DNA from 3 places in the Micromonospora sp. NPDC048843 genome. Region 3 is predicted to be linked to each of the others. Evidence: riboswitches for the same ligand, from Rfam matches in the RefSeq annotation. Region 3 holds a riboswitch; each other region holds the start of a gene.
The links. A riboswitch is a leader RNA that binds a small molecule or an ion and turns the genes downstream of it on or off. The one in region 3 is predicted to bind cyclic di-AMP.

Region 1: it holds a riboswitch for cyclic di-AMP, as region 3 does, so the genes downstream of both, AB0C20_RS02570 (hypothetical protein) here and AB0C20_RS21360 (hypothetical protein) in region 3, are expected to answer to the same signal.
Region 2: it holds a riboswitch for cyclic di-AMP, as region 3 does, so the genes downstream of both, AB0C20_RS27360 (C39 family peptidase) here and AB0C20_RS21360 (hypothetical protein) in region 3, are expected to answer to the same signal.

The regions. Positions count from the first base shown of each region.
Region 1 is NZ_JBEZGJ010000005.1:74,626-85,180, forward strand. It holds gene AB0C20_RS02535 (CsbD family protein) at 1-169, opposite strand, end outside; gene AB0C20_RS02540 (heavy metal translocating P-type ATPase) at 244-2,490, opposite strand; gene AB0C20_RS02545 (hypothetical protein) at 2,503-3,453, opposite strand; gene AB0C20_RS02550 (copper ion binding protein) at 3,467-3,676, opposite strand; gene AB0C20_RS02555 (metal-sensitive transcriptional regulator) at 3,770-4,066, shown strand; gene AB0C20_RS02560 (heavy metal translocating P-type ATPase) at 4,073-6,100, opposite strand; gene AB0C20_RS02565 (YibE/F family protein) at 6,463-7,833, shown strand; cyclic di-AMP (ydaO/yuaA leader) riboswitch at 8,000-8,130, shown strand; gene AB0C20_RS02570 (hypothetical protein) at 8,135-9,154, shown strand; gene AB0C20_RS02575 (carbonic anhydrase) at 9,211-9,948, opposite strand; gene AB0C20_RS02580 (MarR family winged helix-turn-helix transcriptional regulator) at 10,176-10,511, shown strand.
Region 2 is NZ_JBEZGJ010000146.1:1,422-11,976, reverse strand. It holds gene AB0C20_RS27385 (ABC transporter permease) at 1-20, shown strand, start outside; gene AB0C20_RS27380 (ABC transporter ATP-binding protein) at 55-831, shown strand; gene AB0C20_RS27375 (bifunctional cytidylyltransferase/SDR family oxidoreductase) at 977-2,494, shown strand; gene AB0C20_RS27370 (CDP-glycerol glycerophosphotransferase family protein) at 2,528-4,198, shown strand; gene AB0C20_RS27365 (alpha/beta fold hydrolase) at 4,203-4,949, opposite strand; gene AB0C20_RS27360 (C39 family peptidase) at 5,073-5,921, opposite strand; cyclic di-AMP (ydaO/yuaA leader) riboswitch at 6,154-6,294, opposite strand; gene AB0C20_RS27355 (hypothetical protein) at 6,579-7,343, opposite strand; gene AB0C20_RS27350 (hypothetical protein) at 7,479-7,901, opposite strand; gene AB0C20_RS27345 (acyltransferase) at 7,994-9,229, opposite strand; gene AB0C20_RS27340 (glycosyltransferase) at 9,529-10,555, shown strand, end outside.
Region 3 is NZ_JBEZGJ010000092.1:17,447-28,001, reverse strand. It holds gene AB0C20_RS21385 (STAS domain-containing protein) at 1-198, shown strand, start outside; gene AB0C20_RS21380 (5'/3'-nucleotidase SurE) at 217-1,044, opposite strand; gene AB0C20_RS21375 (PfkB family carbohydrate kinase) at 1,041-2,018, opposite strand; gene AB0C20_RS21370 (SRPBCC family protein) at 2,210-2,677, shown strand; gene AB0C20_RS21365 (hypothetical protein) at 2,848-3,357, opposite strand; gene AB0C20_RS21360 (hypothetical protein) at 3,499-4,512, opposite strand; cyclic di-AMP (ydaO/yuaA leader) riboswitch at 4,569-4,700, opposite strand; gene AB0C20_RS21355 (cation diffusion facilitator family transporter) at 4,819-5,736, opposite strand; gene AB0C20_RS21350 (AAA family ATPase) at 5,843-7,960, opposite strand; gene AB0C20_RS21345 (alpha/beta hydrolase) at 8,068-9,039, opposite strand; gene AB0C20_RS21340 (carbonic anhydrase) at 9,210-9,833, shown strand; gene AB0C20_RS21335 (hypothetical protein) at 9,910-10,239, opposite strand; gene AB0C20_RS21330 (DUF3145 domain-containing protein) at 10,549-10,555, shown strand, end outside.

The sequences.
Region 1 (10,555 bases), on a different contig from region 3:
TCTTGAAGGCGTCCTTGATCTTCTCGCCCGCCTGCTTGAGCTTGGCGGTGGACTGGTCAGCGCGACCCTCCGCCTCCAGCTGCTCATTGTCGGTGGCCCGACCGGCGCCTTCCTTCAGCTTGCCGGTCGCGTCCTCGGCGGCGTTGTTGATCTTGTCGTCGAATCCCATTGCCAACCTCCATTGCAAGCGTCGCTACAACGACAGAGGTACCCCCGCCGTCGCCGGTCCAACCATTACCCCCGTCACAGATCGGCGGCGGCCGGGCGAAAGCGACGCAGGCGCAGGCTGTTGGCCACCACGAAGACCGAGGACAGCGCCATCGTGGCGCCGGCGATCATCGGGTTGAGCAGCCCGGCGGCGGCCAACGGCAGGGCCGCCACGTTGTAGCCGAACGCCCAGAACAGGTTGCCCCGGATGATGCCGAGCGTGCGCCGGGACAACCGGATGGCGTCCACCGCGGCGTCCAGGTCGCCCCGGACGAGGGTGAGGTCGGCCGCCTCCATCGCCACGTCGGTGCCGGTGCCCATGGCCAGGCCCAGGTCGGCCTGGGCCAGCGCCGGGGCGTCGTTGACCCCGTCACCCACCATCGCCACCGACCGTCCCTCGGCCTGGAGCCGCTTGATCACGTCGACCTTCCCGGCAGGCAGCACCTCGGCGATCACCTCGTCGACGCCCACCTCGGCGGCGACCGCGTGCGCCACTGTGGTGTTGTCCCCGGTCAGCAGGACCGGGGTCAGCCCCAGCCCGCGCAGCCGAGCCACCGCCGCCCGGCTGGTCGGCCGGACCACGTCGGAGACAGCGAGCACGCCCCGGGCCCGCCCGTCCCAACCGGCGACGATCGCCGTACGACCGGCCGCCTCGGCGTCGCGCACTGCCCACTCGACCTCCGGCGGTACGTCGAACTCGTGCTCGCGCAGCAGCCGGACCCGGCCTACCAGCACGGCCCGCCCGTCGACAGTGCCGGTCACCCCGAGCCCTTCGAGGTTGCCGAAGGCGGTCACCGGGAGCAGCGCGCCCGCGTCGCTGGCAGCGGCGGCTACGGCACGGGCGATCGGGTGCTCGGAGGCGGCCTCCACCGCCCCGGCGAGCCGAAGCAGCTCGGCCCGGTCCACACCGCTCGCCGGCACCACGTCCACCACCGTCATCCGGCCGGTCGTCACGGTGCCGGTCTTGTCGAGCACCACGGTGTCCACCCGGCGGGTCGACTCCAGCACCTCCGGGCCCTTGATCAGCACGCCGAGCTGGGCGCCCCGACCGGTGCCGACCAGCAGCGCGGTCGGGGTGGCCAGGCCGAGCGCGCACGGACAGGCGATGATCAGCACGGCCACGGCGGCGGTGAACGCGGCGGTCGGGCCGGCCCCGGTGCCGAGCCACCAGCCGAGCGTGCCGACGGCGAGGGTGATGACGATCGGCACGAAGACCCCGGAGATCCGGTCCGCCAACCGCTGCACTGCCGCCTTGCCGCTCTGCGCCTGCTCCACCAGGTCGGCCATCCGGGCGAGCTGGGTGTCAGTGCCGACCCGGGTGGCAGTGACGATCAGCCGCCCACCCGCGTTGATCGTGGCGCCGACCACGCCGTCACCCGGAGCGACCTCGACCGGCACCGACTCACCGGTGAGCATGCTGGCGTCGACAGCGGAGGTGCCCTCGTCCACCACCCCGTCGGTGGCGATCTTCTCCCCGGGGCGGACCACGAACCGGTCACCGACGGCGAGCCGGTCCACGGGGATCAGGGTCTCCACGCCGTCACGCAGCACCGTCACGTCCTTGGCGCCGAGGTCGAGCAGGGCGCGTAGGGCGGCGCCGGCGGTCCGCTTGGACCGGGCCTCGAAGTAGCGGCCGGCCAGGATGAACACTGTGACCCCGGCGGCCGCCTCCAGGTAGATGTTGCCGGCGCCGTCGGTCCGGGTGATGTCGAAGCGGAACGGGTGCGTCATGCCGGGCATCCCCGCGTCACCGAGGAAGAGCGCCCAGAGCGACCAGCCGAACGCGGCCAGGGTGCCGAGCGACACCAGGGTGTCCATGGTGGCCGCGCCGTGCCGCAGGTTGGTCCAGGCGGCCCGGTGGAACGGCAGCCCACCCCAGACCACCACCGGGGCGGCCAGGGTCAGCGACAACCACTGCCAGTAGTCGAACTGCCAGGCCGGGACCATGGCCAGCAGGACCACCGGCACGCTCAGGGCCACCGACACCCAGAGCCGGGTACGCGGCCCCCGCAGCGGGTCCACCGGGGGTTCGGCGCTGGGCGGGGCCGGCAGCGCCGCCGTGTAACCGGTCTTCTGCACCGTCCCGATCAGGTCGTCAGGCGTGACGCCGTCGGCGTACCGGACGGTCGCCTTCTCGGTGGCGTAGTTGACGGTGGCGCTCACACCGTCCATCCGGTTGAGCTTCTTCTCGATCCGGGCGGCGCACGCGGCGCAGGTCATCCCGCCGATAGCCAGTTCGATCCGGTTCGGCGCCTCGGGCAGCGGTCTGCTGGTGGTGGTCATCGTCTGGTCCCGTCAGTTGTGTCCGTGCCCGGGGGTGCCGTGGTCGGCCCCGCCGGTCGGTGCGGGCCCGCTCGGGGTGGGGGCTGCTGCTCCGGTCGGGGCACCGCCGGTCACCACTGTGAACTCGGCGGTGTGCACCCGCCCGCCGTGTTGGAAGTCGAGGTAGAGCCGGTAGCTGCCGGCCGAGGGCACCTCCGCGAGGAAGGTGACGGCCGGACCGGGCCGGGTGCGCCCATCGCCTGGCGTCCCGTCCGGGTGCACGTGCAGGTACGCCAGATCACCCCGACGTAGTGCCACGAGGTGCCCGTACGCGCCCAGGTAGGGCTCCAGGTCGGTGACCGGCTGCCCGTCCCGGCTGACGGTCAGTGTCAGCGGCGACGTGCGGCCGGGCTGCGGCGTGCCGGTCAGTGTGACCGTGTAGCCGTCGACTGTGGTGCTGGTCGCCGGGGCGGGCAGCGGCCGTTCGGTCAACTCGCCGGGGACTGTCACGTCCACGCCGAGGGTCAGCGGCTCACCCCCGGTCGGGGCGAAGTCCGCGAACGCCCGCCACTGCCCGGGGCCGGCCAGCGGGGTGTCGACCCGCCAGGTGCCGTCCGGGGCCAGCTCGGGGTGGACGTGACGGAAGCCGGAGAGGTCCCGACGGGCGACGATCAGGTGCATCTGCTTGTCGTGCGCCACGTCGTACCGGGTGACCGGGCGGCCGTCCGGGCCGGCGATCCGGAAGGCGAACTCGTCGGCCGGGGCGTCGACCGGTTCGAGGGTGTAGCCGCGTTCGGAGACGAGCAGCCCGCCGGGGAGCCGGTCGGCCGTCCCGCCCCGCTCGCCCGTCGCAGGAGCGGCATCGCCGTCGTGCCGGCCCTCGACCACCGGGGCGCGGTCGACCACCCGGCCGATCCCGTACGTCGTGCCGAAGATCGCCGCCAGGCCGACGGCGAACCCGGCCAGTCTCGTCACGGTGCGCACGCCGGCCCGCCGATCACGCGTCGACGAGGTCGTAGCCGGCCTCGTCGACTGCGGCTCGAACAGTCGCGGTGTCCAGCGGCTGATCGCTGCTGACGGTGACGCGGCCGGCCTCGAGGTCGACCTTGACGTCACGCACGCCCGCGATGGCACCGACCTCGGCGCTGACCGCGCTGACACAGTGCCCGCAGGTCATGCCCTGCACCTGGTACGTCGTGTCGACCATCGTTCGTCTCCTTCGGGGTACCGGTACCCGGTGGGGGTATCTCAACAGAACCGACCGTACCATACCCCCTGGGGGTACGCTATCGTTGTCGACATGACGGCACCCACCCCGATCCGCGGATACACCGCCAGCAAGGATCAGCTGCTCGCGCGGCTCCGCCGCGTCGAGGGGCAGGTCCGGGGCATCGAGAAGATGGTCGACGACGACCGCTACTGCATCGACGTGCTCACCCAGATCTCCGCCATCCAGGCCGCCCTCGACAAGGTGGCCCTCGGGCTGCTCGACGGGCACGCCCGGCACTGCATGCACGAGGGCGCCGCCGAGGGCCGGGCCGACGAGATGGCCACCGAGATGATGGCGGCGGTCGGCCGGCTGATGAAGCGCGGCTGACAGCGCTCAGTCCGGCGCGGGGTCGAGACGGACCCGGCGCAGCAACTGCGCGTTGAGCGCCACCACGATGGTGGACGCCGACATCAGCACCGCGGCCAGCGCCGGGCTCAACGCCACGCCGGCCCAGGCCAGCACCCCGGCGGCCAGCGGCAGCGCCACCACGTTGTAGCCGGCCGCCCAGGCCAGGTTCTGTCGCATCTTCCGGTACGACGCCCGGGACAGCCGGACCACGGCCGCCACCCCACGCGGGTCCGAGGATGCCAACACCACACCGGCGGACTCGATTGCCACATCCGTGCCCGCGCCGATCGCGATGCCCACGTCCGCCCGGGCCAGCGCCGGAGCGTCGTTCACCCCGTCACCGACCATCGCCACCACCAACCCCCGCCGCTGCAGCTCGGCCACCCGATCGTCCTTCTCCGCCGGCAGCACCTCGGCGAAGACCTCGTCGACGCCAGGTCGGAAGCCGAGGTCGGCCGCGACCGCCTCGGCCACCGACCGAGCGTCACCAGTGATCATGGCGATGGTGCGGACACCCTCGGCTCGCAGCTCGTCGACGGCACGCCGGGCCTCCGGACGCACCTCGTCGGTCAACGCGAACGCACCGAGCACGGCGTCCGGTAGCCGCACCAGGTGCAACACCGCGGCACCCCGCGCCGACCACCGCCCGGTCGCCGCCTCCAGCTCCGCCGGGACCGAAAGGCCCAGCTCGCGCAGCAGCGCCGGCCCGCCCACCGCATACTCCGTACCGTCGATCGTCGCCTGCACACCGCGGCCCGGCAACGACCGGAACCCGGCCGCCCGGGCCGGGCCGGCCCGGCCTGCCGCCGCCACTATCGCCCGGGCCAACGGATGTTCGCTCTCCGACTCGACACCGGCCGTGATCCGCAGCAGCTCGTCCCGCTCGACGCCGGACGCCGTCACCAGATCGGTCACCCCGTGCTCGCCCCGGGTCAGCGTGCCGGTCTTGTCGAAGAGCACCGCGCCGACAGTCCGCATCCGCTCCAGGGCCAACCGGTCCTTGACCAGAATCCCGGACCGAGCGGCGAGCGCCGTGGAGAGCGCGACGACCAACGGGATGGCGAGACCCAGCGCGTGCGGGCAGGCGATCACCAGGACGGTGACCGCACGGACCACCGCCTCGTCCGGCTGACCGAGCGCGGTCCAGACCAGCACCGTCAGCACGGCGGTGCCGGTGGCCAGGTAGAACAGCGCGGCCGCGAACCGATCGGCCAACAGTTGGGCTCGCCCACCGGAAGCCTGGGCCTGCGCGACCATGCGCTGGATGCCAGCGAGGGCGGTCTGCTCACCCAACGCCTCGACGCGCACCCGGATCGCCGAGTCGGTGGCGACGGTGCCGGCCACCACCCGGTCGCCCGTCGACCGGGCGACCGGCCGTGACTCCCCGGTGATCATCGACTCGTCCAGCTCGGCGCGGCCCTCGACGACCCTGCCGTCCGCCGGCACCCGACCCCCCGGCCGGACCAGCACCACGTCGCCGATCCGCAGACCGGTCACCGGCACCTCCTCGACCCGCCCGTCCGCCGCCACCCGTTCGGCGTCGTCCGGCAACAGCGCGGCCAGCGCCGCCAGCGCTCCCCGGGCCTGCCCGATGGCCTTCATCTCCTGCCAGTGCCCGAGCAGCATGATGGTGACCAGCGCGGCCAACTCCCACCAGAAGTCCAGGTCGAAGGCGCCGACGCTGGTCGCCAGCGACGCGGCGTACGCGACGGTGATCGCCATCGCGACCAGCAGCATCATCCCGGGCGCCCGGTCCCGCACCTCCCGAACCGCACCAACCAGGAACGGCCAACCGCCCCACCAGAACACCACCGAGCCGAGCACCGGCCCCACCCAGGCCCGACCGGGGACGTCGTTCCCGGACAGGCCCAGCTGATCCGACACGAGACGACTCGTCAGCACCACCGGGATGGTCAACACCAGGCAGACCCAGAACCGGCGGCGGAACATCGCCGGATCGTGCCCGGCGTGCTTGTCGTGCGCGGCGTGCCCGGCGTGTTTCTCGTGCGGCATGGGTCCGGCGCGTCGCTGGCGATCGGGGTCGGGCGGTGACGGAGCGGGCATGGCTCCAACATGCCGCCCCGGAGACCGCCACGCGAGCGGTTCGGCCGCCCGACACTCCGCCACGACCTGCAACCCCCAGGAGGGCTGGCTAGCATCTCCCACGATGGCTCTCCGTATGCCGCCGCACAGTCGGGCACCGGCGCCGCCACGTCGTGGCGTCGCCCCCGGCCGACCGGGCCGAGCACTGACCGTCTGTGATCAAGCGGTCGCCAGGCAGCGATCCGCCCCGCCGTCCGCCGCGTTTCCACCGCAACGGTGAACCGCCCGGCCCGCTGACCCGTATCCCGCACCGGATCGTTGGGAGTCTCGCCTTGGCCGCCGACCACACTCACCCCGCTCCGTCCGCCCCACCACGGGTGCGACGGATACTCGTCGTGACTGTGGTACCTCTCTTCGTCGCCACAGTGCTGGCCGCGGTGCTGCTCTGGCCTCGCGGCGGGTCACCACAGACCGATGGTGGTGCGGACGTGCCGCGCTACCCCGGGACTGTCACCCGGGTGGTGAGCGAGCCGTGCCCGCCGGCGCCGTCGGTTCCGGAGGGCACACCAAGGGTCGGCGACGGGCGGTGCGGCACTGTCGACGTCCGGGTGGACGACGGGCCGACCGCCGGCCAGCAGGTACGGACACCGGTGCCGGACGGGCCGGGCGCGCCCCGGGTCGAGGTCGGCGACGAGGTCGTCCTGGTCGAGCTGGCCGATCCGATCGATCCCGCCGTCAGCAACTGGAACATCGCCGAGCACCAACGCGGCACCCCGATGGTGTGGCTGGCGGTGGTCTTCGCGGCCGCGATCGTCGCGTTCGGCCGGTGGCGAGGTCTGGCCGCGCTCGCCGGGCTGGCCGCCAGCTTCGCCATCCTGCTCACCTTCGTGCTGCCGGGCATCAGCGCGGGCAGGTCACCGCTGCTGGTGGCGGTGGTCGGCGCGGCCCTGATCATGTTCGTGGTGCTCTATCTGACCCACGGGGTCACCGCACAGACCTCGGTAGCGGTGCTCGGCACACTGGGCAGCCTGGTGCTGACCGGCGTGCTCGCCACCATCGCCACGGCCGCGACCCACCTCACCGGCTTCGGCAGCGAGGACGCCACCACCCTGTCGATGTTCCAGGGCGACGTGGACCTGCACGGTCTGCTGCTCGCCGGGATCATCATCGGATCACTCGGCGTGCTCGACGACGTGACTGTCACTCAGGCAGCCACCGTCACCGAACTGGCGAACGCCAACCCCGGGCTGTCCCGGTTGCAGCTGTACCGTGCCGCCACCCGGGTCGGCCGCGCGCACATCGCCTCCACTGTCAACACCATCGTGCTGGCGTACGCGGGCGCGTCACTGCCGCTGCTGCTCCTGCTGACCGCCGACTCGCGGCCGATCGGGCAGATCCTCACCAGTGAGTTCCTCGCGCAGGAGATCGTCCGCAGCGCGGTCGCCACCCTCGGTCTGATCGCCGCCGTGCCGTTGACCACCGGGCTGGCAGCGGTGGTGACCGCCGCCGGGCGCGGCGGTGCCACGCCGTCCACCGGCGCTCCCGCGCCCCGGCCCCAGCCGGACCGCAGCGAGGCTCTGGCCGCACTCAGCTCACCGCGAACGGCCGGCTCCGACGAGCCGGACCGGACGCGGACCGCACCCCCATCCGAGGCCACCGACCGGTGGCCGGAGTCGAACAGGAGCACTGATACGGCATGGTGACACTCCTCAGCGTGACCAGATCGGGCATCCACCCTGAGAACCGCGTCACTGGTCACTCAACGCAATGGCGAAATGACGCTTTTGGTCGGCATCCAGGCGTAGCTCAGCCGGTCGACTCTCGGGTAACCTCGCTGCCGGTCACCGATGAAGGCGCGAAGCGGCGCCTGCGGTGCCACCGCCCAATCGCCAACCGGCGAGCCGGGGACCCAGGTACCTGGGGTGAATCCGCGTCAGCGGTAGGGGCCACTTCCGCCCCGAACCCGTCAGCTAACCCGGTCGGCGGTCGACGGAAGGGAACATTGTGACGGCACCCCTACGCCGCTGGTTGACACCCGTGGTGGCCGTGATCGCCGCACTGACAGTGCTCGCCGGGCCGCTGCCGGCGCACGCCGCCCCGACGAACCCCACACCGTCCGGGCACGAGGAGGACGGCGAGCCCAAGCTGCTCAACGACGTCATCGAGCAGGCCAACCGCGACTACTCCGCCGCAAAGTCCAAGCTGGACAAATCCAAGAAGCGGCAGGGCGAGTTGGCCGCGGAGGTCAACCGGGCCAAGGCCGACCTGGACGCGTTGGCCCCGCAGGTCGGGCAGATCGCCGCCCAGGCGTACCGGACCGGCCGGATCGGCGCGGTCGCGATGCTGCTGGAGAGCGACGCTCCCGACTCGTTCGTCCAGCGCGCCGGGCTGCTCGACGAGATGAACATGGTCAACGAGAAGAAGCTCTCCGAGGTCAACGAGGTGAAGGCCCGCGCCGAGCAGGCCAAGCTGGCCCTCGACACCGAGGTTCGGGAGCAGCAGAAGCAGACGGCCCTGATGGCGAAGCGCAAGAGCGAGGCCGACAAGGCGCTCTCCCTCGTGGGCGGGAAGGGCTTCACCGGCGGCCTGGTGGACGCCACCTCCAAGGTCGCGAAGATCGGCCCGGGTCGCACGGCCGACGGTGACTGGAAGCCGCAGTCGTGCAGCGAGAAGGACCCCACCACGTCCGGCTGCGTCACGCCGCGCACGCTGCACGCGTACAAGGAGGTCAAGGCGGCCGGCTTCAACCGGTTCGTCGGCTGCTACCGCCCCGGTGGGCCGTGGGAGCACCCGAAGGGCCGCGCCTGCGACTGGTCGCTGCAGAAGAGCGGGTTCTCCCCGTGGCACAACAACGACACCCGGACGTACGGCAACAACGTCGCCGCGTTCCTCATCCGTAACGCCGACCGGCTCGGCATCTACTACGTGATCTGGAACCGGCAGATCTGGTTCCCGGCCACCGGCTGGAGTTCGTACAGCGGGCCGTCGAACCACACCGACCACGTCCACATGTCGCTGCTCTGACCCGCACGATTCCCGTCGAGGGCCGTTCCGCGTGACGCGGGGCGGCCCTCGTCGCGTCAGACTGTGGCAGGCGCGGCCGGGTCGGTCGACTCGGGCGATCCGGCCGCTGTCGCCAACGTCGCGAAGCCGGCTGGCACGGCGGCCACCGGGCGCACCGCTCCGGCGGCCAGCCGGTAGGACACCCCCACCACCGCGCACCGCCCCCGCGCCACCTCGTCGGCCAGCACGGGAGACTGCCCGAGCAACGTCTCGACGGTCTGGGCGATGTGGATGTCGACGATGCCGTCGATGTCGTCCACGCCCTCGGCCTCGGCGCGGCGCAGGCTGGGCAGCACGGCGTCGACCACAGCGCGCAGATGACCGCTCGGCGCGGTTCCGGTCGCGGCGGACTCCCGGGCGGCCTGCACCGCACCGCACGAGTCGTGGCCAAGCACCACCACCAGCGGGGTGCCGAGCACTGTCACCGCGTACTCGACGCTGCCGAGCACCTCGGGGCCGGCGGTGTGCCCGGCGGTGCGAACCACGAACAGGTCGCCCAGACCCCGGTCGAAGATGATCTCGGCAGCGAGCCGCGAGTCGGAACAGCCGACGATCACCGCGAACGGGTGTTGCCCGTCGGCCACGGCGGCCCGGTGCCCGGCATCCTGGTTGGGGTGGCGTGGGGCGCCATCGACGAAGCGCCGGTTGCCGGCGACCAGCTCGGCGTACGCCCGGGTCGGCTCGCTGAGCGCGGTGGCTCGGTCGGTGGTCCGCTGCGGACTCGGCTGACCTCCGGAGCTCCCGGTATGACTCATCCCGCACCTCGTCTCGACGCATCTGGCCTGGTCAAGCCGGCTTTCCGCCGGCCGGGCGGGCGGGCGCTGGCTCGTGTTCCACCGTCACACGCACCGTAAGATGCGTCAAGGTATGCGTGATTTAGATTTCATACGTTGACTCCGGCCACCCCCTGGGCAACCTTCCCAGGGCAGCGCGGACCAGACTCTCGCGAGGGCAGGCGGACATCCGGAAAGGCGGTCACACGATGGCGAGCACGGTGACGGACGACACCGGCGGCGGGCGGAACTGGACGTTCCTCACCAACCACGGGCACGTGCTGCTGGCCATCGCCCGCGACCCGACCGCCCGGCTACGCGACGTCGCGGCCGAGGTCGGGGTGACCGAACGGGCCGCGCAGGCGATCGTCGCCGACCTGGAGGCAGGCGGTTACCTGCACCGCACCAGGGTCGGGCGCCGCAACGAATACACCCTCAACCCGGCCGGCCGGTTCCGGCACCCCGCCGAGGCCGACCGGCAGGTCGGCGACCTGCTCGCGCTGTTCGCCGACGTTCCCACAGCGAAGGCGGAGCCCCGGGCCTGACCCCGGTCACCGGGGCCGCTGACCGACGGTCACGGCGGTAACCT
Region 2 (10,555 bases), on a different contig from region 3:
AGGAGTACGGCCGTGGTTGATCACTTCGACGCCCCCACCGAGGCGAGCGCGACGATGACCCGAACCCAGGAGCGCATCCCGACAGTGGTCGTGGACGACGCGCACATCATCTACCGGGTGCACCAGGGTGCCGCCGGTGGCACCACGCCGGTGGCCGCGCTGCGCCGGCTGGTCAAGCGCACCCACGCGCCGAACGTCCGGGAGGTGCACGCGGTCAAGGGCATCTCGTTCACCGCGTACCGGGGCGAGGCGATCGGGCTGATCGGCAGCAACGGGTCCGGCAAGTCCACCATCCTGCGGGCCATCGCCGGTCTGCTGCCGGTGAACCGGGGCGCCATCCACACCCAGGGGCAGCCGTCGCTGCTGGGCGTCAACGCCGCCCTGCTCAACGACCTCTCCGGGGAGCGCAACGTCGTCCTCGGGTGCCTGGCCATGGGCATGCACCCCGACGACGTGGCCAAGCAGGCCGCGGGGATCATCGACTTCTCCGGCATCAACGAGCGGGGTGACTTCGCCAGCCTGCCGATGCGGACGTACTCGTCGGGCATGGCGGCCCGGCTCCGGTTCTCCATCGCCGCCGCCAAGAAGCACGACGTGCTGCTCATCGACGAGGCGCTCGCCACCGGCGACAAGGGCTTCCGCAAGCGCAGCGAGCAGCGGGTGCGGGAGCTGCGGGAGGGCGCGGGGACGGTGTTCCTGGTCAGCCACCAGCTCTCCTCCGTACGGGACACCTGCGAACGGACGATCTGGCTGGAATCGGGCGTCATCCGGATGGACGGCCCCACCGACGAGGTCATCCGGGCGTACGAGGCGTACGCGAACAGCAAGTAGAGTTCCGGCGAACGTCCGGCACCGACATGCACCTGAGGACCGCGTCGCCCGCGTTGGGGCGACGCGGTCCGCGCGTTAAGGTTCATTCCGTCGCCGCTCGGGCGGAACCTTCCGTTAACGCATCCCTGAGAGTGAGGATCCGGCAATGACGCAGGACCAGACCCCTGGCCCGGACGCCGAAGCGGAGACCCCGACGCCGTGGCGGCCCTCGCGGACAGTGGCGGTGGTTCTGGCCGGCGGCACCGGGACCCGACTGGGCCTCGGCATCCCGAAGCAGCTGCTGAAGATCGCCGGTAAGCCGATCATCGAGCACACCCTGGCGGTCTTCGAGGCGGCACCGGAGATCGACGAGATCATCGTGCTGATGGCCACCGGCCACGTCGAGGACGCCCAGCAGATCGTCGAGAAGGCCGGCCTGCGCAAGGTCACCAAGGTGATCGAGGGCGGTGACACCCGCAACGCCACCACCCGGATCGCCCTGGACGCGGTCGGCCCGGAAGACTGCAACATCCTCTTCCACGACGCGGTACGCCCGCTGCTCAGCGGCCGGATCGTGCGCGAGTGCGTCAACGCGCTCTGGAGCTACGACGCCGTGGACGTGGCCATCCCCTCCGCGGACACGATCATCCAGGTCGACGACAACGACTGCATCACCGACATCCCGGTGCGCTCTCGGCTGCGCCGTGGTCAGACCCCGCAGGCGTTCCGCTCCCCCACGATCCGGGCGGCGTACCAGATCGCCGAGGACGACCCGGACTTCGCCGCCACCGACGACTGTGGCGTGGTGCTGCGCTACCTTCCCGGCACCCCGATCAAGGTGATCGACGGTTCGGACGAGAACATCAAGGTCACCCACCCGGTCGACGTGCACCTGGCGGACAAGCTCTTCCAGCTCGCCGCCGCGCAGGCCCCCCGACTGACCGACCACCGCAGCTACAGCGAGGAGCTGACCGGTCGGACCATCGTGGTGTTCGGCGGCAGCTACGGCATCGGCCACGAGTTGACCGAGCTGGCCCGCCGCTACGGCGCCCAGGTCTTCCCGTTCAGCCGTTCCAGCACCGGCACCCACGTGGAGCGGGCCGCTGACGTCGAGGCCGCGCTGACGACCGCCTTCGAGGCCACCGGCCGGATCGACCACGTGGTGGTGACCGCCGGCATCCTGGAGAAGGGCGCCCTCGCCGAGATGGACGAGGAGACCATGGACCGGCTGCTCCAGGTCAACTTCGTCGGCCCGGTGACCATCGCCCGCCAGGCCCTCCCGTACCTCCAGCAGACCAAGGGTCAGTTGCTGCTCTACACCTCCAGCTCCTACACCCGGGGCCGGGCCCGCTACGCGCTCTACTCGGCCACCAAGGCCGCCCTGGTCAACCTCACCCAGGCGCTCGCCGACGAGTGGGCCGACGTGGGCGTGCGCGTCAACTGCATCAACCCGGAGCGCACCGCCACCCCGATGCGGACGCGGGCCTTCGGCGAGGAGCCGGAGCACACCCTGCTCGCCGCGGAGGCCGTCGCCCAGTCGTCGCTGGACGTGCTGATCTCCGACCTGACCGGTCAGGTGATCGACGTACGCCGGGCACCCGGTGACGGGCCCACGCCGAGCGTGCCGGCGCAGTCCGGGGCGGGTCGGGTCGAGGCACCGGCCGGCGCGACGTCCGCCAACTGACGCCGACGGCTGCGGAACCACGAACGGAGCGACATGCGCGGCGACCTGGTCCGAAAGCTGGCCGCCCGGTGCCTGACCACCGGGTTGGCCGTGCTGGCCTTCGTCGTGCTGGCGCTGACCGGCGCGACCGGCTGGGGGCTGGCGTTGGCCGTCGCCGCGCTGGCCGCCTCGGCCGCTGAGCAGCGGATCCGGCCCAGCGCCGACCTGGTGGCGGAGACCGGGTTGATCGCCGCGGCGATCCTGGTCGGTTACTCCCGGCGGCTGGACGACGGGCTCAACCTCGCGCTGGTCGCCACCGGGCTGGTCCTGCTGGGGCTGGTGCTGCTGGTGGGGCCGCTGCGCACCGCCGGCGGTCTGGAGATCCGGGCGGCCAATCTTCCGGTACGCGCCTGGACGCCGCTGATCGCCGACCGGCTCGGCACGGCACTGCTCGGGCTGCTCGCCGCCCTGGCGCTCGCCGCCGCGCTGGCCCTGCCGGCCGGTGTGGCGCTGGCCGCCAGCCTGCTGGTCGGCGCGGGCGCCGGTGCGGTCGCGCTGGACCTGGCCCGGCGACGGTTCCGGCCGCGCGCCGGTGGCGGGTCGGTGGCCGCCGCGCTGCGCCGGCACCAGCCGGAGTTCCTGCTCTACTTCTCCGCGCCTCCCGGCTCGGAATACCAGGTCACCATGTGGCTGCCGTACCTGGAACGGATCGGCCGGCCGTTCCTGGTCGTGCTGCGTGAGCCGGAGTTCCTGGCCCCGATCGCGGCGGCCACCGACGCGCCGGTCGTCTACTGCCCCACCCTGGGGGCGATGGACGAGGCGTTGGTGCCGAGCCTGCGGGCGGCGTTCTACGTCAACCACGGTGCGAAGAACAGCCACTGCGTCCGCTTCACCCAGCTCACCCACATCCAGTTGCACCACGGCGACAGCGACAAGGCGCCGAGCGCCAACCCGGTGTCGGGGATCTTCGACCGGATCTTCGTGGCCGGGCAGGCGGCGATCGACAGGTACGCACGCGCCGGCGTGCAGATCCCGGCGGACAAGTTCGTGGTGGTGGGTCGCCCACAGGTCGAGTCGATCGAGGTACGCCCGGAGCCCGCACGAGGGTTGGCGCACCCGACGGTGCTCTACACGCCGACCTGGACCGGGCACCACGCCGACGCCGACTACTGCTCGCTGCCGGTGGCCGAAAGCCTGCTGCGCCGACTGTTGGAGCGCGGCGCGAGGGTGATCCTGCGAGCCCACCCGTACACCACGCAGAACCCGGCATCGGCCCGCCAACTGGGCCGCCTGACCGAGTTGCTCGTCGCCGACCGGGCCCGCACCGGCCGCCAGCACGTGGTCGGCGCGGCGGCTCGGGAGCTGAGCCTGACCGAGTGCGTCAACTCCGCCGACGCACTGGTCTCCGACGTGTCCGGCGTGATCTCGGACTTCCTCTACTCCGGCAAGCCGTACGCGGTCACCGACATGGGCGACGAGGGCGACCGGTTCGTGGAGCGCTTCCCGTTGGCCGGGTCGGGTTACGTGCTGCGCCGGGACATGTCCAACGTGGACGAGGTGCTGACCGCCCTGCTGGACACCGACCCGCTGGCCGAGGCCCGCTGGGCCACCCGCCGCCGTTACCTCGGTGACTTCCCGGCCGAGGCGTACGCCGAGGCGTTCCTGACCGCCGCCCGCCGCGAGCTGGCACCGGCCGAGACACTGACCGCGTCCACAACGGCGTAGCCGCTCAGCGGTACGGGTGGAGCAGCGCCAGCACCGCCGCCGGGTCCTCCACGTGCGCGTTGTGCCCGAGACCCGGCAGCGTGGCCACCGGCACGCCGTACTCCTTGAGCTGTTCGTCGGTGACCATCGGATCGTTCTCCCCGCGCGCCAGCACCACCGGCACGTCGGTCGCCGCCAGCATCGCGGCCAGGTCGGGCTCGCCGACGGCGAAGGCGGTCGGGTCCATGGCGAGACGCCACCGGCCGTCGACCTGGCGCAGCCCGGCGTCCACCACCGGGTCGTCCGGCGAGACCAGGCCGGCCAGCCCGGAGACCCGCAGGTAGCGGCGCGCCGCCTCGGCGCGGCTGGCGAACCAGCTCACCGGTCGGGCGGCGACCTCGGCGGCGCGGGCCAGCTCAGCGGGTGACCAGATTGCCTTGATGCCCAGCCCGACGACAGCGTCCACCGGCGTTCCCGCGTCGCGGGCGGCGAGCACCAGGCCGACCACCCCACCCAGCGAGTGCCCGAGCACTACCAGCCGGTCGTCGGGAGCGAGGGCCTGCGCGATCTGCTGGGCGAAACCCGGGAAGGAGTACGACGGCAGCGGCGACGCCCAGCCGTGGCCGGCGAGGTCCGGTGCCAGCCACCGCCCGGGCCAGTGCTGATCGAGGTACGGGGCCCAGGGCAACCACACGTCCCCGGTCGCTCCCATGCCGTGCAGCAGCAGCAGGACCGGCCTACGACCGGCGTGACCACCCGTTTTCTCCACCACGGCCGCAGTCTCCCACGGTTCACGGCCCGGTACGAGAGTCGTCCATGACGGACCGCGCGGACAAACGCCGCGGGCGCCGGCCCCTTGTGGAGGACGGCGCCCGCGGCGGTCAACGTGCCCGGGTCAGGCGGAGTAGCCCCGGCTGGTGATCCAGTTGGCCAGGTCGATCGTGGTGATCCAGTACGACGGGTCGGCCGGGTTCGCCGAGTCGGCGATCCGCACGGTGCGACCGTTGTCCTTGTAGCCCACGACGGCGATGTAGTGCCCACCGCCGTAGGAGTGCCAGCTGCCGTCGGTGTCGGTGGCGTCCCCGACGACGTTCGCCACCACGCCCCGACCGTCGGTGATGGCCTTCACCACGTCGGCCTGCAGCCGGTCCATCTGGGCCGGGCTGGGCGCGCCGGGGAACATCCGGGTCCGGTACGGGGAGCCCTTCACCTCGGCGTTGAGCACCCGGGTGGTGTCCTCGGCCGAGTTGGTGCCCATCTCGGTGGTGCCCAGCTCGGCGCCGAGCTCCTCCTGGGTGCGGTCGATGCCGGCGGCGCTGAGCGCGTTCCGGGTGGCCGCCGGGCCGCAGTTGTAGTAGGTGTTCTGCGCCTCGTAGTCGTAGTCGAGCACCTTGGTCGCGGGCGGCTTCGGCCGCTCCGGCTTCCGGGTCAGGTCCGGGTTGCTGCTGGCCTTGGCGGCGGGCGACGCGGCGGTGGTGGCCGGGGCGGCAGTGGTCGGCGCGGCGCTGGCCGAGGGGGACGCGTCCCGAGCCTCGCCGCGGGAGGCGGCGACGTCGCTGCGCATCTCGGCGACAGTGGTCGCGGTGCGCTGGCCGGCCGGGGCGTCGTCGGCAGTGGTGAGCAGGGCGCCGGTGGTGGTGGCGATCGCGAGGGCCGCGGCGGAGGCGGCGACGATCTGGTACGGGCGCTCGGTGGCGAGGCGGCGGAGCTGACGCTGCAGGGTGTGCTTCACGGGGTCCTCCACGGATCGGGGGGAGAGCGGCACACCGGGGCCGGACCGGTATCCGGGCAGGCGCCAGCGCACGGACCGTGGTCCGCAGATGGTGAACCGCTCAGGGGAACGCCCGGCGCGGCCGGGCGGGGAAGGCGATGACCCGGGGGTCAGCTCACCGTCACTGGACGAGTGAGCGGGTGCACCGCCGCGCCGTGGAGGCGAGGGAACAACCGAGGGGTGGAAAGGTGCTGCACGAGGATGGGACTCCTTCCGACACCGCCTACCGGGTTAGCTGACGGATTCGGGCGGGAAGACGCCCTACCGCGGGCCGTGGCTCGCGGATTCACCCCGGACTTACTGGTGGGTCCCCGGTTCGTTGATCACGATTAAGCGGGTCGATGCGGCGTCGCGTCTTGCGATCGGTTACCGCACCGGACGGGACGACACTACTGGCGTCTCAACGCCCTGCCAAGCCAGGTTCACCTGCGTAAACCCCAATTGGCGCGACAATTTCTGCGCGTATTGCCGCTGATGTGACTCGATGGGACAACGGGTTACGGCGACACCTCCGGGCGACAACCGGACAGGCCGTAAAGAACGCGCCCACAATCGCGGGAACAATCCCGCCGACTGCGTCGGACGTCCGCTTTCGTGATTGGGTGAGCGGCCTCACATCACGGATTGGGCTCAACCCACCCGGGCCGGGCGCCACAGTGCCACGGGACGCAGCGCCCCGGCCACCGTGCGGCGCGCGGGGACCAGGGTCGGGCGTAGCCGGGCCGCCGCCGCGTACGCCTCCTCGGCGAGGGCACGAGCGGACTGTGCGGCCAACTCCGCGTCGCGCCAGGCGGCCCGCTCGCCGTCGGCGGCCACCTGGTAGTCGGCCAGCCGCGCATCCCGGACCACCCGGCTGATCAGCACCTCCTGCTCGACCGGGTGTCGCCGGGGATCCCAGCCACGCCGGTGCCCGAACACGTCGCCGAGCTGCGCCATTGTCAGGTCGCCTCGCCAGTACGCCGCCATCGCCGCCCGGTGCAGATAGCGTTCCCGAGCGGCGTACTCGGCGGGGGTGTGCGGGGTCTGCGGGGTGGGCAGTGCCCCGGCGTCGGCGAAGCGACGCGCGGCGGTGTCCGCCTCGTCGTACCCGGTCCAGGCCTGCTCCAGTTGCTCCTGAGCGGTCAGCCAGGCGGCGCGCCGCCGCTGGGCGGTGGTGGCCGCGCCGGCCGCGGCGACGGCCACCTCCTCGGCGTAGCGACGCAGGTCGACGGCCTCGGCGGCGGCCACCTCCCGAGGCGTGGGCCCGGCCGGGAGCGGGTCGTCAGTGGGCCGGTCCCGTTCGGGGCGGGCGGCCAGCACGGTGAGCAGGCCCAGGGTCAGCAGGAACAGCGTCGACCAGATGGCGGCGGCCCGCGGCATCTCGGTCACGAACTGGTAGAAGACGACGGTCTCCATGGTCGGCACCTCGGGGAGAGAGCAGTGCGATGGGGAGCCGCGCCGATCAGCGGGCCGCTGTGGGCCACGGGTCGGCGGGTCAGGGAGCGGGTGGGTCGACAGGGTGCGCGGTGACGGGACGGTCGTCCCGGTGGCTCAGCGTCCGGGTGGGGCCCGGGAAGCCCGACCGCTCGTACCGTCGACGAGGGGCAGCCGGTCAGATTCGGCCGCGCGGACCGGCAGCACGCCGGCCGCGATGGTGCCCTGATCACCGGGGAGCGCCACCGGCGTGTCGACCGACCAGGTCGGGACCGGCTCCTCGGCGGCCTCCGGCGGTATCGCCGGGGCCGGGCGGGCCACAGTGGGCGCACCGCAGTGCCGGTACGAGGCCGCCAGCGACCCGGCGGCGACCGAGGCCGGCACCGCGCTCGACGTCGGCACCGGGCCGGGTGTTGGCGTGACGGCCGTGGTCGGGCCTGCGCCGAGCGCCAGGGCCGCGACGACGGCGAGGCTGGTCAGCACCCGAGTCGCCCAGCGCGCCACCCACCACAGCGGACAGGTGAACGCGACCGGAAGCACGTCCCAACGGTACCGTCGCGCAGACCCGGGCGCACCGGCCACGGGCGTGTCGGATCACGCCGCGCCGACCCCGTTGACCAGGGTGGACGTTGTCAGCGCAGGTCGACGTACGTTGATCGACCGCCGGCTTGGCCGACCTCGTCGGCAGGTCCGTCGACCTCGCCGCGGGCGCTGCTTCCGGGTTCCCGTGCGTCGTCGTCACCTGCGGCGCGTTGTCGGGGGACGGGCGCCGGACGGGCCGCGCGGCGCGGCGCGAGCCGGCGCATCATCGGGGTTTCGACGAAGCGGTGCAGCAGCCCGGCGAGGACCAGGTTCGCCGCCAGGAAGCCGAGCACCACGGCCGGGCCACGCCAGCCCGCGAAGCCGATCCCCCAGGTCCCGCTCCAGCGCAGCACGCTCGTCATCACCAGCACGTGCACCAGGTAGAAGGCGAACGAGACCTCACCGAGCCAGACCAGCGGCCGGGACCGCCACGGCGAGCGCCGACCCCGCACGTCCGCGTCCGCGGCAGCGGTGATCACCAACAGGTACGCGACGGCGAGCAGCGTGGTCCACAGCTCGGCGCGGATCCACTGCGCTGCCGCCACCCAGGTGACCAGGAAGATACCGCTGGCCACTGTCAGTCCGGGACCGCGCCAGAGCCCTCGGCGCATCAACTCGGCAGCCACCGCGCCCAGCCAGAACTCCAGCGACCGCACCGGCGGGAAGATCTGGGTGAACCACCAGCGGCTCACCTCCGGCACCAACTCCTGCGCCGGCCAGAGCGCGAGGATGAGCAGCGGCAGCGCGACGACCAGCGCCCAGAGCAGCTTCGGTCGGGCCCGGCGCAGCAGTGGCAGCGCCAGCGGCAGACACAGGTAGAAGAAGAACTCGCAGGACAGCGACCAGCTGACGGTGTTGATGCTGTAGAACCAACCAGGCCGAGGGTCCCACGCCTGCAACAGCAGCAGGTTCTCCAACGCCGCCGCCGGCAGGACCGGGTCGGCGAACCACCAGGCGACCACCAGCGTCGCCGCGAACAGCACCAGGTGGTTCGGGTAGATCTTGGCGATCCGTCGCCGCCAGAACGTACGCCGGGAGTCTCCCTCGCGGGCCGACCAGACCAGCACGAAACCGCTGAGGATGAAGAAGAACTGCACCCCGGAGAGACCGAGGGTGAACAGCGCGTCGATGACTGCCTTGTAGTCCGGCTCGGCGATGATCCGCATGGTGCCGGCGTGGAAGCCGAAGACCAGCAGAGCGGCGATCCACCGCAGCCCGGTCAGCGAGGGCAGCCGGGGCACGGCCGGTGCGGGCCGGGCGGCCGACGTCGCGGCGACGCTCGTCATGCCGGGATCCCGGCGCTCGGCAGGGTCACCAGCACGGTCGTAGCCTCCTCGTCGCGGCGTCGGACGGCGCGACGGCGACGCCCACGACGACCCGGCAGGGCCGCACCGAGGCACCCTACCGGGTCACTCCCGGGTGAACCGGACGCATCCCACCCGCCCCACGAGCCTGCGTTCCCCGGGCCGGAAACCGCCCACCGGCCCGGCGTTAACCTTCCGCTGGGCGGGAGTTCAGAGAGTTCACCATCGGCGGCAACGTCAGGTTCCGGGGCCGGCCACCCGGGTCGTCGAAGGTGGCGGACGTGGTCAATGAGCCGACGCACGCACCGCTGCTGAGCATCGTCGTGCCCGTGTACGGCGTCGAGGCGTACCTGTACCAGTGCCTCGAGTCGATCCGGGCCGACATCCCGGCGGGCGAGTCGGACGCGGTCGAGCTGATCGCCGTCGACGACGCCTCCCCGGACGGCTGCGGCGACATGCTCCGCTCGTACGCGGTCAGCCGCGACGGCGTGCGCGTCGTGCACCTGAGCAGCAACGTTGGTCTGGGGCTGGCCCGCAACGCCGGGCTCGACGTGGCCACCGGCCGCTACGTCTGGTTCGTCGACAGCGACGACTGGTTGCCACCGGGCACGATCGCGGCGGTGCTGGACCGGCTGCGCCAGCACCAGCCCGACGTGCTGATGCTCGACCACCTGCGGGTGCACGAGGACGGCCGGCGGGAGGTCGACGCGAGCAGCCCGCTGCTGCGCGGGATCAACGGCGTGACCCGGTTGGCCGACCAGCCGCAGCTCCTGCGGGTGCAGCACACCGCCTGGAACAAGGTGGTCCGCCGGGACTTCATGGACGAGCTGGAGCTGCGGTTCTTCCCCGGGTGGTACGAGGACATCCCGTTCAGCCATCCCCTGCTGATCGGGGCCGAGAAGATCTCCGTGCTGGACCGGATCTGCTACCTGTACCGCCAGGGCCGCCAGGGCGCGATCACCTCCACCCGCAGCGGCCGGCACTTCGACGCCTTCGCCCAGTACGAGCGGCTGATGGACTGGGTCGCCCGGAAGCACCCGGACGAGCGGTTGCAGGCCGAGCTGTTCGAGCTGATGATCAGCCACTACCTGGTGGTGGTGGGCAACGACGGCCGGCTGCACCCGCACCTGCGGCGCGACTTCTTCCACCGGGCCGCCGCGCACTACCGTCGCTACCTGCCCACCGGCGGCTACCCGCTGCCCCCGGGCGTGACCGGGCTCAAGCACCGCCTCGTCGGGCGGGGTGACTGGGTGGCGTACTCGGCGCTGCGCCAGGCCCACCGGGTCGCTGGTCGCCTGCGTCGGTCCG
Region 3 (10,555 bases):
TTCATCGACTCGGTCGGCATCAGCGCCATGGTCGCCGGCTTCCAGACAGCCGAGGTCAGCGACGTCAAGCTGGTGGTCACCGAGCCGAGCCGGTTCGTGCACCGGCAGCTCTGGGTGACCGGCCTGCTCGGTCTCTTCGGCGCCCCGGAGCCCTACTTCGCCGGCGCTGCCACCCCCGAGGTGCTGCCCGGCGCCTGAGCGCGCCGGGCATCCCCGTCAGGGCTGCTCGTCCAGGCCGGTCAGGTCGATGTCGGTCGCCTCGGTGACCGCTCGGACGGCCGTCACCGACGCGTACCCGGCGGCCAGCAACGCCACGTCCGTGCCCGGCTGCGCGGCCTGCCCCGGCTCCTCCAGCGAGGTACGAACGAACCCGTGGCCGGATTCGGCCACCGTCATCTGCACCTGACCGAAGCTGGCCAGGGTGCCGCGCCGCACCCCGCGCAGCTGCCCGTGTGGCAGGTCCGGGGTGTTCACGTTGAGCACGCTCTCCATGGGCGCGGAGGTCAAACGGGGGAGCAGGTCCAGGGCGACCCGCGCGGCGGTGCCCCAGTGCCGTTCGGCGTCGCGTACCCGGGCAGCGGCGTCCACTGCTGCGCCACCGCTCGCGGCCGTCGCCTCGCCGGCGGAGAGCACGTCCAGGGAGACCGCCATCGCCCGGCAGCCGTTGGTAGCTGCGGTGAAGGCAGCGCCCACGGTGCCGGAGTGCAGCACCGCCCGGCCGGCGTTGGCGCCCCGGTTGACCCCGGAGAGCACCACCGACGGCGGTGGGCCGAACGCCCCGTGCAGGGCGATCAGCGTGATGAAGCCCGGGGAGCCGGCGACCCCGTACGCCGGCACACCCGCCAGGTCCGGCAGCGGGTGGTCGTTCACGACGACTCGCCCGTCGCGCTCCATGGCGCTCATCGCGGCGCTGGTGCCGCTCGCCTCCTCCATCGGCGCGGCCACCACGACGTCCAGACCCCGCTGCCGGGCGGCCCAGGCGAGCGCCTGGATGCCCGGCGCGGCGATCCCGTCGTCGTTGGTGATCAACACCCGGAGTGTCATCGCTCGACCACCCGGCCGGCCAACTCGTCAGGGGTCGTCCGCTCCTGTTGCCGGCTGTCCGCCGGCACCAGCCGGACCCGGTCCACCAGGCCGGTGATCGAGTCCAGCCGTCCGGTGCCCAGGCCGTGCCGGGTCACGTTCAGCGCACCAGCGGCGGCGCCGGTGCGGATCGCGGTCCGAATGTCCCCGCCCCTGGCCACGACGGCCGCCACTCCGGCCGTCATCGAGTCGCCCGCGCCGCGTGGGTCGGCGGCCTCCAGCCGGGGCATCTCGACCTGGAACAGCTCCCCGTCGATGAGCGCCAACGCCGGCTGGTCGGCGCGGCTCACCACCACCGTCTCGGCGCCGCCCGCGTGCAGCTCGTACATGGCCCGGGTCAGCTCCTCGGTGTCGTCGCTGCGGGCGCGGCCGTCGCGGATCAACTCCTCGTGACTCACCTTGAGGAAGAACACGCCGCTCTCCAGCACCGAACCGAGGTGATCGCCGGAGAGGTCGACCACCACCCGGCCGCCGTTCGCGCCGAGGTCGGCGGCGAAGCGTCGGTACAGGTCGGCCGGTACGAGCCACGGTTCGTTCGGCCCACTGAGCATGCTCACCGAGGCCCGCAGGCCCTCGCCGAGGGCGAGGTTGTACAGCTCGTCGATCTCGTGTCGGCTCAGCGGCTGCCCGGGCACGTCGGCGATCTCCTGCCGGGAGCCGTCGCGGCGATCGTGCACGTACCCGCCGCTGCCGGAGTCACGGACCACCACCTTGAGGTCCACGCCCTCGCTGACCAGCAGCGGCTCCAGCACCTGGCCGATCTCACCGCCGAGGGCGGCGCAGAGCACCACGTCGACTCCGAGGGAGATCACCATCCGGGCCTGCCAGACACCCTGTCCGCCAGGGTGCAGGTGCAGCTCGGGGTGGTCGTTGGGCTGGTCCACAGTCACCGTCAGCTGTGGAGTGGGCGCGAAGACCATCACGTGCCCACTCATTGGTCGTCGCCGTTCATGCTGGCCGCCCTTCGGCATCTTCGGGAAGGTTTCGCACTAACCGACCTTAATGGCGCAGATGGTGGCAGGTCGGCGCATCGGCCCGGTCCGGCGCGGCGCTGAGGGCGCGGGGGCGTTGCCAGCCAGACATCGGTACGGGACGATCGGGCGACCAAACGACGGCGGGAGACGGTGTGCTCAGCAGCGATACCTTCAGCTACACCGTCCAGGCCCGGTGCTCACCCGCCGAGGCGGCAGCGTTGCTCAGCGACCTGACCCGGCAGGGCGAGCTGCATCCGCTGATCGTGCGGGTTCGCCGGGTGCCGCCCCGGCCCGGCGCCCAGGCCAGCTATACGATCAACGACCGGTTGGCGGCCGGTCCGCTGCGCTTCCGGACCACCTACCACGCGGACGTGCTGATCAGCGAGGCCGACGAGATCGTCATGGTGGCCCGCCAGTGGCCGGCCACCACGGTGCGAAACCACACCCGACTGCGCGCCGAGCCGGACGGCCTGGTCCGCATCGACGTGGAGATCACCCTGACCGCGCCGACGCCGCTGTTCCGCTACGCCTTCCGCCAGGCCCAGGCCGCTCACCTAGCCCTAGCCACCCGCCTGGGCGCGGCCCTGGACCAAACCAGCACCCCCCCAAACCCCACCTGACCCGCGCCGCGCCGCGCCGCATCGCCCCGCCCGCCGCCCCGCCGCGTCGATCTTGCAGTTTCGGTTGTCTATATCGGCGTAATGCCCCATATGTCGGGACAGTAAGTGCAAGATCGCGGAGCAGGGCAGATCGCTTGCGCTTGGTGCGACGTGCTCAGCGGGGGTGGCGTCTAGATCGTGGTTGCGGCGCGATCACGGCTCGTGCGGGCCGGTCGGGTGGCGGAACGCCGGCCCCACGGCTTGTAGGTGGACAGCACCGTCGCGATGACCATCAGGCTTGTCGACACCGCCGGCGCGATGACCAGGTCGGCGCGATCCCGGGCGGGCAGGGCGGCACCGACCGCTCCGGCGTGACGCAGGTTCGGGGTGAGCAGGAACAGCACCAGCCCGACCATCACCGTGGTGAGCACGAGCTTGACCAGCACCCAGCGGTGGCGCAGCAGGCCCCACGGGGTGAGCAGCGAGCTGGCGACTCCGATCAGCCAGACCAGGACGCTCAGCGGCGCGAACAGCACAGTGCCGACCAGGGCCGTGACCGGATAGACCACCGCCGGGTCGGCGCCCCGCTGGACGGCGATGCCGAGGGTGAGCAGCACCAGGTCGGCGCCGAGCCAGCCGAGCGAGGTGACGAGGTGCAGGGTGAGCAGCGCCTTGCGGGTGGTGGGTCGGATCCGAGGCATACCGCGATGCTGCCCGCCGACCGCTGCCGGGTCGTCCGACGAGCGACGACATCAGGGGTACGCCCGGCGACGTAGCCCGGCCCCGGACACACGTGATGCCTGCGAGCCAGCACACGACTCACAGGCATCACGACGCGTGGGTCAGTAGACCGACAGGTGTACGTGGTTGGTGTGGTCGGTCGACGGGGTGCCGTGCGCCCCGCTGTACGACTTCCACCCGCTGCTGGGCAGCCAGATCTGCCTGTACCAGATCACGTAGAGCACGGCGAGCCGGTCCGCGTTGCGGATGAAGTACGCGGCCAGGTTGTTGCCGTACGTCTTGTCGCCGCCTGTGGCGTTCCCGCCGAAGCCGCCCTTCTGCGCCGCGAAGTCGCAGGCCCGGCCCTTCGGGTGTTCGCCGGAGCCGCTGGGGCGGTGGCACGAGACGTAGCGGGTGAATCCGGCGGCCTTGGCCTGGTTGAGCGCGTGCAGGGTGCGTGGGGTGATGCAGCCGTTGGCCGGCGTGGGGTCGTTGACGCTGCACGACTCGGAGGGCCAGGAGCCGTCGGAGTTGCGCGGTGCGGCCTTCGCGTTGGCGCTGGAGGTGCCCCGGTTGGAGCCGGCGTCGGCTGTGGTCTGCGGTTTGGGTGTCGTGGCCACTGTCAGGGCCCGTTCGGCCTGCTCCTTGCGCTTGGCCATGACCGCGACCTGCTTGCGCTGTTCGTTGATCTCACCGTCCAGGGCGACCCGGGTGCGGTTGGCCTTGTCCTTGCTGTTCAGCAGGTCGCGCAGCACCCGGTCCTCGTTGGCCGCCACCGCGTCCAGCGCGGCTGCCCGGTCCATGAAGCCTTCCGGAGTGTTGCTGTTGAGCAGCGCCGACATCGCACCGAGCCGACCGGTGCGGTAGGCCACCTCGGCGATCTCGCCGACCTTGCCGTTGCGCTGGTCGATCTCACCCTCGATGGTCGTCAGCTGGGTGGCGAGTTGCTTCTGCCGTTGCACCGAGGTGTCCAGGGCGCGCTTCGCGTCCAGGTAGCCCTTGCTGGCCGCCTCGAGTTGGGCCCGCAACGCCGGGGTGCCGCCCTCCTCGTCGGAGTCGGGTGCGGCGGCCCGCAGGCCGGTCGGGGGAGCGGCCGAGGCGGTGCCGGCCGGAAGCGCGACGCCGAGGGCGAACATCGCGACGATCAGGGCCGCCAGTCGGGCGGCGGGTGGTCGTGCTGGTGCCACTGCGCATGTCCTTCCGTCAGCCGCCGACCGGGTTAGCTGACGGGTTCGGGACGGAAGATCCCTACCGCTGACGCGGATGCACCCCAGGAACATGGTTCCCCGGTTCGCCCAGTTGGGCGATTAGGCGGCGACCGCCACCGGCGCCGGGAGGGCGCCGCCTTGTGGAGGCCGGGACCGAGCCTACCGGTGCGGGTGGGGCCGCTGCAGCCGATGTGACGGACGGTGCGTGCGTCGCCACGGAAAATTACGGCGCCGTCACCATTCGATGGAGCCACAGGCTCCAGAAGCGGCGCCGGGCTCGATCTGCAACGTCGCGTGCTCGATGCGGAAGTCGTCGTGCAGGGCCGTACGGGCCGCGGTGAGCACCGCGCCGACCTCCGCGCCGGGTGCCATGGTCAGGTGAGCGGAGGCCACCTCCATGCCCGAGGTGAGCGTCCAGACGTGCAGGTCGTGCACCTCGACGACACCGGGGACGGCGGCGAGCCGGTCGTGCACCGCGGTCACCTGGAGGTGCTCCGGGGCGGCCTGCACCAGGATGCGGATGGCGGCGCGGGCCAGCCGCCAGGTGCGGGGCAGGATGAACACGCCGATGGCGACCGCGACCAGGGGGTCGGCCCACCACCAGTCGGTGACGGTGATGAGTAGCGCCGCGCCGATGACGCCGACCGAGCCGAGTAGGTCACCGAGCACCTCCAGGTAGGCGCCCTGGAGGTTGATGCTCTCCCGGGCTCCGGCGCGCAGGAGCGCGAAGGCGGCGATGTTCGCGAGCAGGCCGAGCACTGCCACCGCGAGCATCGGGCCGGCGATGACCTGGTGCGGGTCGCCGAAGCGGCGGATCGCCTCGATCACCACGTAGATCGCGACGCCGGAGAGCAGGACGGCGTTGGCCAGCGCGGCGAGCACCTCGAGCCGGTAGAGCCCGAAGGTGCGCTGCGGGTCGCCGGTGGCCCGCCGGGTCGCCGTGATGGCGGCGAGCGCCATCCCGATGCCGAGCACGTCGGTGAACATGTGCCCGGCGTCGGAGAGCAGGGCGAGCGAGCCGGTGTGCAGGGCGGCCACCGCCTCGACCACCATCAGGGTGGCGAGCAACCCGAACGCCGCCCAGAGTCGACCTCGGTGCTGGTGTGCGGCATTGGCGACGGACCCATGGTGGTGGTCATGACCTGCGCCCACGAGAACCACCTTCCGCCGCTGGTCGGGACCCGGTCAAATGTATGCTCACATCGCTATGTGTGCAAGTGTACGGGCAGGGCCTTCCGCTGGCGGCAGTCCGCACACGTCAGCCGGTCGGGTCGATGGTGGTGAGCCGCTGGGTGGCCCGGGAGAGCGCCACGTACAGGGTGCGCACGCCGGCACCCGGATCCGCCCGGATCTCGCTCGGGGCGACCAGCACCACCCCGTCGTACTCCATGCCCTTGGCCTCCAGGCTGGTCACCACCTGCAACCTCGGCGCGCCGAGCGCGCCGAGCCACCCGGCGACCTCGTCCCGGCGGGGGACCGGCGTGATCACCCCGACCGTGCCCTCCACCTCGGCCAGCAGGCCGGCGGCAGCCTCCACCGTCGCGGTCTCCAACTCCGTCGCGGGCACCACCAGCTCCACCGGCTCCACCCCGGTCGAGCGGACGGCGGTCGGCAGCGGCAGGTCCGGGTAGAGCCGACGGATCTCCGCCGCCGCCACCGCGAAGATCTCCGCCGAGTTGCGGTAGTTGGTGGTGAGCGTGAAGTCGTGTCGCTTGCGCCGGCCCAGCGCCTGGTCCCGGGCCCGGTCCAGTTCGTCGGGGTCGCCGGTCCACGCGGTCTGCGCGGGGTCGCCCACCACCGTCCAGGAGGCAAGCCGGCCGCGACGACCGATCATCCGCCACTGCATCGGCGAGACGTCCTGCGCCTCGTCCACGACCACGTGCGCGTAGTCCCGGTAGTCCTCCGGACGCTCCCGGGCCGCCGCGCGGGCCGCCCGCTGCCGTTCACCGAGGGTGCTCAGCTCACGGACGCCGCCGGCGAGCTGGAACGGATCGCGTCGCGCGCGGGCCGGCTGTGCGGGCTTACCGAGCAGCGCGTCCAACTCGTCCAGCAGTGCCACGTCGGCGATGGTCAGCCCGGCCGAGTCCAGACTCCGGTACGCGGCGCTGAGCAGCCGGATCTCCGCCGAGGAGAGGATCCCCCCGGCGTACCGGCGCAGCCGGTCCGGCTGCGCCAGCCAGCCGAGCACGTGCCGGGGGTGCAGCCGAGGCCACCATGCCTTGAGGAACTCCCGGAACTCCGACCGCTCGGCGATCTCCGCCTCGAACGCCGGTTGTTCCGGAAGCCGACCGCTGCTCAGCTCACGGGCCTGCGCCCAGAGCGCGGCGAACACCCCGTCGAAACCGGTCCGGCGCACCTCGTTGCGTCGTGCGCCGCGTTGCAGCGCGCGGTCCCGGATCCGGTCCAGCGCGGCCCGGTCCAGCCGCAGCAGCGTGCCGCGGTAGAGCAGCCGCAGCTCACCCGGGCCGCCCGGCACCGCGTCGCGGGCCGCCCGCTCCAGCACCCGGCGCATCCGCAGCGAGCCCTTCACCGCCGCCACCTCGGGCGGGTCGGGGCGGGTGGCGGTCATCCCCGGGAAGAGGGTGCCCAGCGAGTGCAGGGTCGCGGTGTCCTCACCGAGCGACGGCAGCACGGAACCGATGTACTCGACGAAGACCGACGACGGGCCGACCACCAGGATGCCGCCGCCGGCGTAGCGGCTGCGGTCGGAGTACAACAGGAACGCGGCCCGGTGCAGGGCGACAGCTGTCTTGCCGGTGCCTGGGCCGCCCGCGACGATCGTCACGCCGGAGCCGGGGGAGCGGATCGCCTCGTCCTGCTCCCGCTGGATGGTCGCCACGATGTCGCGCATGCCCCGGCCGGTGGCCTTGGACAGGGTGGCCAGTAACGCGCCGTCACCGACGACAGTCATCCCCTCCGGGGCGGCCGTCGGGTCCAGCAGGTCGTCCTCGATCCGGGTGACCCGCTCGGCGCGGGACTGGATGGTGCGGCGCCGCACCACGTCCAGCGGCTGCGCCGGGGTGGCCTGGTAGAAGGCGGCCGCGGCCGGCGCGCGCCAGTCGACGACGAGCGTGACGGCGTTCTCGTCGCGGATCCCCAGTCGCCCGACGTGCAGCACCTGGCGGTCGAGCAGGTCCAGCCGGCCGAAGACCAGCCCCTCGTGCTCGGCGTCCAGGGTGTGCCGCCGCTGCGCCGCGTGGAAGACCATCGCGTCGCGCTCGACCAGGGCGCCGTGCGTGCCCACCCGGGCCATCCGGTAGCCGTCACGCTCGGCGCGGACGGCCGACTGCCGCAGCTCGGCCAGTCGGGCGTACACCCGGTCGAGGTGTCGTTGCTCGACGGCGATCTCCTGCTCCAGGCCGGTCTGGTCGGTCAACGCACGCTCCTTCAGAGGTCGCCGGCAGGCAGCGGGAACCGCGCGGGCCAACCGAGAAGAGTACGGCCCTGGGCGCGACCCGCCGCGCCCGAGGTGCGCGAACGTGCTCAGGCACCCGTCCCGGCGGGGGTCGCGCCATTGTGAGCCGGCGGCGACGCGCCACTGTGGGCCGGCGGCGATTCGGCGAGCACCCGCCGCACGACGCCGGTCAGCGCGGCGTTGACCTCGTCCGGACGTTCCATCATCAGCATGTGCCCGGCACCCGGGCAGACGGTCAGCTCGGTGGCCGGCAGGGCCGCCGCGATCGACTCGGCGCACGGTGGTGGGGTCAGCCGGTCGCGGTCACCGACCAGGGCGGCGGCCGGCAGGTGGGCCAACGCGGCGAGGGTGTCCAGTCGGTGCTGGGTGCCGATGGAGGCGCGGAACCCGCCGATCGAGCGCAGCGAGGCCCGAGCCACCGCCGACGTCACCAGGCGGATGTCGGCCGGCTCGCAGCGGTCACCGAAGAGCATCCACCGGATGCTCGGTTGCAGCGCGTTCAGCAGTGCCCGGGGCGCGCGCCACGAGCCACACCGGGCCAGCACGCCGGCGCCGGTCGTCTCGGCCAACCGGATCAACCGGGCGATCCGCGGCGAGAGCCCGTAGACGGTGTGCGTGTGCCCCTCGGCGGTGGTCGAGACGAAGACCAGGCCGGCGGTACGGGCGGCGAAGTGCGCGGGATGGCGGTGGGCGTACTCCATGATCGTCATGCCGCCCATCGAGTGCCCGACAAGCACCACCGGGCCGGTCGGCGCGACCGCGTCGATCACCGCCGCCAGGTCGTCACCCAACTGGGCCACTGTGGCAGTGGGCAGCGCCATGCAACTGGACCGGCCGTGCCCCCGCGCGTCGTAGGCGACCACCCGCACCGCACCGCCGAACGGCGGTGCCGTGAGCGCGTCGACCTGCCGGTGCCAGGCGCGCCCATCCAGCGTCCAGCCGTGCAGCAGGATGGCGGTGACCTGGGCGTCCGTCGGACCCGTCGCCTCGACGTTGAGCCGTACGCCGTCCGGCAGGCCGACCTCGAACCGCTCCGGCATCGCCACCTCCCCAGGGCCGCCCAGTACCACCAGCACCTCCGATACCCGGCGGTAACATGGGCTACCCGCCATGACACCACGCCAATCGCGCCGTGGCGAACATTCCCGACCTCGCCCGTGCCGGACGGCGGCGGGCCAAGCTGAACGGCATGGGGTCGTCGGGAGCGCCCATGGGTGCGACGTCGGGGCAGGGGCGGCAGGCCGGCGGCACGCCCCGCGCCGCGCTGGCCGACCTGCTCGCCGGGAATCGGCGGTTCGTCAGCGGCCAGCCGGTGCACGGACACGACGTCACTGCCGCCGCTGCGGCCTCTGGCGACCAGCAGCCGTACGCGGTGGTGCTGGGCTGCATCGACTCCCGGGTGCCGCTGGAGGCGATCTTCGACCAGACCTTCGGCGCGATCTGCGTGATCCGTACCGGTGGGCACGTGCTCGATCGCGCGGTCTGCGGCTCGATCGAGTACGTGGTCGGCCAGCTCGGCGTACCGCTGGTGATGGTCCTCGGCCACGAGCGGTGCGGCGCGGTGCAGGCCACTGTGGAAGCGCTGCGCACCGGGCAGCGTCCCGGTGGGTCGCTGGCGCACCTGGTGGACGAGATCGCCCCGGCGGTCACCGAGGCGGGGCTGCACGATCCGGCGGTGCAGCCGCTGGCGATCCGCCGGCACGTCCGGCGCACGGTGCGCACCCTGCGCGAGGACGATCTGCTGGCCGGGCCGGTGGCCGCCGGCCGGGTGGCAGTGGTCGGCGGCCTCTACGACCTGGCCACCGGCGAGGTCGCCCTGCTCGATCCAGGCTGACCCGGGCCGCCGGACATGCGAGACCGCCCGCCGGGAAGTCCCAGCGGGCGGTCTCGTTGGTGCGGTGGGGGAGGGCTCAGCCCTCGAAGACGCCGGCCGCGACCAGGCGCTTCTCGGTGGCCTCCCAGCCGTCACCCGGGTGGGTGGCAGCCAGGTTGTTGATCTCCGCCCGGATCTTGGCGGCGTGGCCGGCGGCGGCCAGAACGCGGATCTCCTCGACGAAGGCGTCGGAGTCCGTGCGCAGGTGCGCGGTCTTGCCGTTGGTCAGGTTCCGCACGTAGGCGTGCTTGCCGCCGTTGAGCGGGATGAGGTACTTGAACTCGCCCAGCACGCTGAGGGCGCCACCCTGGCCAGCCTGGCCGGCCCGGACGGACGCGCGCGCGGTCTTAGAGGTGTTGCTCGCCACGGAGGTACTCCTTGCAAGACGTACGGGAGGACTGGACGTCCGGGGGCTGTGTGCGGGCCACACTGCGCTCGGCCCGCGAAGATGTAACGCGGCATAAGCCGCCGGTGGAACTGTACAGGACCACGACATCATGCTGGTCGTCGCGGTGTCCTGAGGGGTAACCGCAGCCACCCGTCCGGCTATTCCAGCCGGCGTTTTTTCCGATTCCCTGGCGCACCACGCGTCACAGGAGTCATCATGTGTTGCAGCAGCCACCTGGGTGGACGAGGTCGTAGGGGAAGACGCACCTCGCTCTCCCGGGAGGTCACCGTGCCAA